One region of the Granulicella mallensis MP5ACTX8 genome, then DNA from elsewhere that is predicted to be linked to it. Evidence: predicted binding sites of a transcription regulator. Region 1 holds the regulator's gene; the other holds the start of a gene.

Region 1 (3,413 bases):
TGGAATAGGACTGCTGGAACAGGACTGAATGACCAGCCTAGCGAGGCTCCACATTGATGTTCCCGGAACCCGTGCGGATCTCCAGGGGAGCTCCGCCTCCATTGATGGAGGCCGTGAGGTGGTGCCGCGAGGAGTCATCCTGCTTCGGAGCTCCGGGGAACTGGATGTGAATATCGCCTGAGCCCGTTGACGCTTCGAGGTTAAAGCGCGCATCCGGATTCAGATGCAGGCGCACCGATCCCGAGCCGCTCGCCAGATTTCCTGTTCCCTCAAGCCGTCCGATCGCCTCAACATCGCCCGAACCCGTGCGAGCATTCAGTGAGCCATTGAACTCGTGAATGCGAATATTGCCGGAACCGGTCTTGGCTTTCACATCGCCGGCAGCATCCTGATCCAGTTCGATATCGCCCGAGCCCGCCTGAAGTTCGGCAGGTCCATGAATGCCATGGGCGCGTACGTTTCCTGAGCCACTGGTCGCCGAAAGATAGCGGCCCACGTGGTTGATCTCGATGTCACCCGAACCGCTATGGAGGTTGAGTGCGGCGGATGAGGGAACGGCAATCTCGTAGTCGATGGAGATGTTATTGAACAGGTTGCGATCGTTTGTCTCACCGATGCGGACTTCATTCCCGTTCTGCACGATTGGCGGGTTGTCGACGATACGCTGTTCGCGGGCTTTGACGTCGCCGAAGGAGCTCCATCCGGCATGAATGTGGCCAACCACATGAATCTGGTTGTCATTGGCCTGGGAGATCTTGATATCGCCTGACCCCGTAGAAACATAGAGATCGGCCTGCGACGAGACGTTTAAGGTGCGGGTAAAGGTGCTGTCCGCGAAAGCGGGCGCGACAAACAGCAGAAGACTCGAAGCGACAAGAAGATGAAGTTTCATGATGACGGCGGCTCCCTCATAAAGCGGCAGTTGTACAAGCTAGATCAGGATACGCAGTCTTACAGGTATTAGTTCCCCTCATTTCCTGGGGTGTGTCATCAAATCGCTCTTGTCGCGGAAGCGAAGGGTGCAAACAGTTTGTTGAGGCAGGGATCGGAAGGATCTGGCTTCAGCCAGGCCGTATGGGACCGGGACTAAACTCTTTCCGCAAGGACCGTGCAAGGCTCACAGGCATGTATCCGTAGCGAGGGAGGATTAGTTTGCCACGGCCAAAGAATGCAATTCAGTCGTTGCGGCTTCGCCTTCACTCCGGCCTTCGGCAGAATGGTATGCCCTTGGGCCTGCTATTTACGGCATGGCTAAACAGGCTGCGGAAAAACTCTTAGCCGGGAAGCGAGTCTTGATCTTTAGGGCCAAAGGCCCGTTTCATACCAGCCTGGGGTGAAGCGCAGCAGCGAGCGGTTTTTAGCTCGCTGCAAGCCTAACCTGGGGCGTCGCTCCCCGAGCCACCACGCTGTCGCGTGGTGCCCCTGGGTTCGCTTTGCCCCAGGCTGGGATGAAACGGGCCTTTGGCCCTAAAGATCAAATGGGGATTTTTCCGCAGCCTGTGAAGCCATGCCCTTAACGAAACAATGCCGTGGCAGTTGCCTGAACAGCCCTACGCGTACTTGCGCAGGACTCCCAGCACCTTCCCCTGGATGCTCACATTGGAGGCCGGAGCGTAGATCGGGGCCATCTCCGTATTGGAAGGCTGCAGCCGGATGAGATTGCCCTCGCGGTAGAAGCGTTTGAGCGTGGCATCGGCGCCGTCGATCAACGCGACGATAATCTCGCCCTCCCGAGCAGTGCGGGTTCTCTCGACCAGTACATAGTCTCCGGAGACGATGTGTTCGTCCCGCATGGAGTCTCCGCGGACCTCCAGGGCGTAGACCTCGCGGTTGCCGATAATGTCGCCCAGGGAGATGGATTCGGCGGTCTCGATGGCCTCCACCGGCTTGCCCGCTGCGATACGGCCCAGCAGAGGAAGGCGGTCGAAGCCCTTCTTCGCGGAGCGCTGCGGCAGAACGTCGATCGACCGGCTGCGGTTGTGAGCGCGCTGGAGCAGGCCTTTGTTCTGCAGATTGGTGACGTGCTTATGCACCGTGGCCAGCGAATTCAGGCCGAGGCCCGACGCTATCTCTTCGTACGAAGGAGAGTAGCCGTTCCTGGTGGTAAAGCTCGAAAGAAAGTCGATGACTTCTTTTTGCCGCCGCGTAATCGCCATGCGGACATTCTAGCGAATAAAAAGCGAATTGCAAGCGGGGGAATCACATTTGCCATCATTTCCCAGTATTTGTCATCAAACTCCCCTTGGTGTTAGACCGAACGGCGCAGTCAGTTTGTTGAGGCACGAATCGGAAGGGCACGGTTTCAACCGTGCCGAGAAAGCGGCGACAAAGCCTCTTTCCACTCTGCCGAAGGCGGGAGCGAAGGCGCAGCCGGAGCGACGGAATTGCTCTCTTTCATCGCGGCGAAACGGGTGGCCACATCCCCGGTGCTCCTTGTTCAGCCTGGGCCGCACGAAGGAAGGCAATTCAGTCGTTGCGCCCTGCGGGCTTCACTTCAGCCTTCGGCAGAGCGGAGAGGACCTCTAAAAGCTCCCTTTTCGGCACGGTTGAAACCGTGCCCTTCCGATTCGTGACTCAACAAACTGCTTGCACCCGTCCGACTTCGTCTCAGGAAGCAGTTTGATGGCACACTCTAGCCGTCGAACGCCCCCGGATATGAACGGCACAATAAATCATCCGTTTACCGCGCGCGTGACAAACAGATGATGCACCTTTTCACAGCTTTCCTTCGTCTGAGGCAGTGGAGGACAAGTAAACAACATGAGTGAATGGGTAAACGTAAAAGCAGCCGACGGGCACGAACTTTCCGCCTACGTGGCAAAGCCTGAAGGCGAGCCGATCGGCGCGCTGATCGTGGTGCAGGAGATCTTCGGCGTAAACGCTTCGATCCGCAGCGTCGCCGACAGCTATGCCAAGGACGGGTTCCTGGCCATCGCACCGGCGATCTTCGACCGCTTCGAGCGCGGGCTTGAACTGACCTACGAAGGCGAAGATCTGAAGAAGGCCTTCGACCTGTACGGAAAGCTCAATCCCGACACCCAGCTTCTGGATATCGCCGCAGCTTACGAGCACGTCAAAGGTGCCGGAAAGGGCGTTGCCATCCTTGGGTTCTGCTACGGCGGCCTGATGAGCTGGGTGAGCGCGACTCGCGCCGAAGCACACAAGATGCAGCTGGATTGCTGCGTCGGCTACTATGCCGGCGGTATCGGCAAAGTGGCTGCCGAAGAGCCCACCTGCCCCGTTCTGCTGCACTTTGGCGCGGAGGACAGCCACATCGGCAGCGACCAGATCGATGCCGTGCGGAACGCGCATCCTGAGGTCGAAATCTTCCTCTACGAGGGCGCCGGGCACGCCTTTGCCAACCACGCACGCACCGACTACAAGGCGGAAGCGGCAAAGCTGGCCCGCGAACG
Region 2 (3,413 bases), 1.3 Mb from region 1:
GCCTATCGCACGGTCTGCGACAGTGGCGAACCCGAGGCAAAGCAGAGTGCGCAGTATCTGCTGCCGCTGGGCATGCGCTGCCGCAGCCTGTTCAAGATGGACTTTGCCGAGGCGCTGTACATTGCCGAACTGCGTTCGGGAATTGCGGGGCACTTCAGCTATCGGCGTGTGGCGTGGGAGATGTATCAGGCGATTGCCACTCGGCATCCGGCGCTGGCGGGATTGTTCCGGATTGAGGATGTGAATGTGCCGATGGATTTGCTGAAGAGGTAGTGCCTGGCAGTATCTTCAACGATAGTGTGAGGTAGGAATGAACTACCCCAGAACTGTCATCTCGACCGAAGCATGATGGCTTTATCGTCATGCGCAGTGGAGAGACCTGCAGGCTGTTAGTGCTGGCAGTAGTGCTTGCACGAGCAAGCTGCAGGTCTCTCCACTACGGCGGCAAAAAGCGCCGCCTCCGGTCGAGATGACAATGTTTAGGGTTGTATCGAAAATATGGTGTCTCTGCGAGACTTGGTTTTCCCGCCTTCTGCGTTAAAGATTTTGTTCCTGTCTGCCGGTAAAGCGGAACGGATTGAAGTTCGTGTGCGCATCGAAGGTATCGATGCCTTCTGCACGCTTTAGCCAGCCGATCACGAGATAGGTCAGGGGCGTCGCCAGCACCTCATAGCCGACCTTCAGCAGGTAGCCCACCACGATAATCTCGATGAGCTTATGGGCGGAGAATACCCCGGCGAAGGTGATGACAATGACCAGCGTGGTGTCGACGGCCTGACCTACGACAGTTGAGCCCACGGTGCGCGTCCAGAGCATGCGGCCTTTCGTCAGGAGCTTGAGCTTGGCCATGGTGAAGGAGTTGGCGAACTCGCCGGCCCAGAAGGCGATCAGGCTGGCGATGAGGATACGCGGCAGAAAGCCGAAGACCGTAACGAACGCCGCCTGGTTGTGGAACTCCGGATCGGAGGGCAGTGCGATGACCAGGGCCGAGACGGCGTAGAGCAGCGCGGTTCCGAAGAATCCCAGCCAGATGGCCCGCCGCGAGGCTGCGTAGCCGTAAATCTCGGTGAAGATGTCGCCGAAGATGTAGGTGATGGGGAAGAGCACCATCGCTCCGCTGGTGGAGAAGGCAGGAATATGCCAGAACGGCCCAATCCGGATGACCTTCTGCGCGAGCAGGTTCGATACCAGCAGGATGACGACGAAGGCGGTCGTCAGGGCGTCGAGATAGCGGAATCGAGACATGAGATCAGGGTATCGCAGGATGCTGGCGACTTTCGCTTTTCTTTTGCTATGGCCTGAGGTTTAGTGCTAGACTCGGCTTTGACATTTCACCTCGGCGTGACCCCAGCTTGAACCTATCTTAAGGAGATAAACATCGTGGCAGATGACCGCAGCAAAGCCATAGAAACCGCACTTTCTCAGCTTGAAAAGCAATTTGGCAAGGGGTCGGTGATGCGGCTCGGCGCGAAAGAGGCGATTGGGCCAATTTCGGTAATCTCTACGGGGTCGATTTCCTTTGACGCGGCGTTGGGTGTCGGTGGCGTGCCTCGTGGGCGCGTGATCGAGATCTTTGGGCCGGAGAGTTCGGGAAAGACGACCATTACACTGCAGATCATCGCCGAGGCGCAGAAGAACGGCGGCCTAGCGGCATTTGTGGACGCGGAGCACGCTCTCGATCCGGCTTATGCAAAGAAGCTGGGTGTCGATACCGACAATCTGCTGGTGAGCCAGCCGGACTACGGCGAACAGGCACTGGAGATCGTCGAAGCGCTGGTTCGTTCGGGCGCCATCGACGTACTGGTGGTGGATTCGGTGGCCGCGCTGGTGCCGAAGGCTGAGCTTGATGGCGAGATGGGCGATTCGCACATGGGCCTGCAGGCCAGGCTGATGTCGCAGGCGTTGCGCAAATTGACCGGAACAGTGTCGAAGTCGCGCACCAGCCTGATCTTTATCAACCAGGTTCGCGAGAAGATCGGCGTCATGTTCGGCAACCCGGAGACGACGACCGGCGGACGGGCACTGAAGTTCTACTCCTCGGTGCGTATCGATATCCGTCGTGTCGGCGCGGTGAAGGAAGGCGATGTTGTCGTCGGCAACCGCACGAAGGTCAAGATTGTAAAGAACAAGGTAGCGGCACCCTTCCGCGATGCTGAGTTCGACATTCTCTTCGGTGAAGGTATCTCTCGTGAAGGCGACTCGCTGGATCTTGCTGTGCTGCACAATATCGTCGACAAGGCGGGTGCGTGGTACAGCTACCAGGGTGAGCGTATCGGACAGGGCCGTGAGAATGTACGCGGATTCCTGAAGGAAAATAAAGAGGTCTTCGGCCGGATCGATAGTGAACTGCGCAAGAAACTCGGAATCAAGCCTGCGGATGATGTTGAGATCCCCGCTGCACCCGTCGATGGCCCAGCCCAGGCGGTTGAAGCCGTAAAGACACGCCGCGGATAGTTTTGCCTGCAACCCAAGTAAAAGCCGTGACGGAAGATCGTCACGGCCTTTACTTTTTAAATTCCTTCTCAGCGGGCTGGGTGCAGGTGCTCGTAGAGGTGCAGGAGTTTTATCGGAGGGAAGTCTGTGTCGGCATTCTTCCAGACCTCTTCGAGTTGCTGGAACTGGGCGGTGGCCTCCTGCGAGTTGCCGCTGAGTTGTAGCGCATGGCCCAGCTCAAGCTGTGACAGAAGGATGTAGGGGGAGTTGGGAGAGGCGGCGCGGTGATCGAGTACGCTGCGGAACTCGGCGGACGCCTGTTGCCAGTGGCGGCCCTGGAGATAGGCGAGGCCTCGGTAGTAGGCGGGGGAGAGGCCCATGACGACGACCTGGTCATAGGGACGAGCTGGTTCCAGGGCTTTAACGGCTTCGTCAGGCTGGTTGTGTTGCATGGCAATCGCGGCATTGACGGAGGGCAGTTCCACAAATTGAAGCTGTGTGTCGAGTGGAGATTCGGCGGTTGCTTTCCTGGAGATTGCCTCCGCGCGGGCGATCTGTCCGATTCTGGCCAGGGCTAGCGCAGCGCCGGCTTCTACCTCGATATTGTGCGGTGCATAGTGCAAGGCCTCTTCCGCGAGCTGTGCTGCCTGAGCGGGGCGTCCGGCATCTGCGTCGAGGCCTGCCTGTTCCACGATGATCTCCGCGGCGAATTCGGGCAGATTGTTGGCAATGGCATTTTGCCTGGCGGTAACGAAGCCGCGGTCGGCTTCTGCCTGCCGTCCGCGATAGAACGATACGGCGGCGATTTCATTCAGCATGGCGCTTTGTTGCGCTGCGCCCTGCACGAATTGTGTCTGGTGCTGCATCACGGCTTCGTTATTCTGCACGAATGCACTCTTGTAGCAGGCGACATGGAAGGCGACGGCGCTATCGTTTGCATGGGCGGGGTCATTGCAGAGGCGGTTGAGTTCTGTGTAGTT

Evidence for each region. Region 1 encodes LexA, which represses DNA repair genes until DNA is damaged. Its sites were predicted from a motif close to CANTTCGCTTTTTATTCGC; they were not measured.
Region 2: a site for LexA is predicted at 1,274-1,292, ahead of recA (recombinase RecA). Genes of this name have one in related genera too.

Annotation. Positions count from the first base shown of each region.
Region 1 is NC_016631.1:3,756,723-3,760,135, forward strand. It holds gene ACIX8_RS15135 (DUF4097 family beta strand repeat-containing protein) at 38-892, opposite strand; gene lexA (transcriptional repressor LexA) at 1,551-2,156, opposite strand; gene ACIX8_RS15145 (dienelactone hydrolase family protein) at 2,761-3,413, shown strand, end outside.
Region 2 is NC_016631.1:2,454,571-2,457,983, forward strand. It holds gene ACIX8_RS10290 (FAD-dependent thymidylate synthase) at 1-273, shown strand, start outside; gene ACIX8_RS10295 (queuosine precursor transporter) at 538-1,245, opposite strand; gene recA (recombinase RecA) at 1,381-2,454, shown strand; gene ACIX8_RS10305 (winged helix-turn-helix domain-containing protein) at 2,523-3,413, opposite strand, start outside.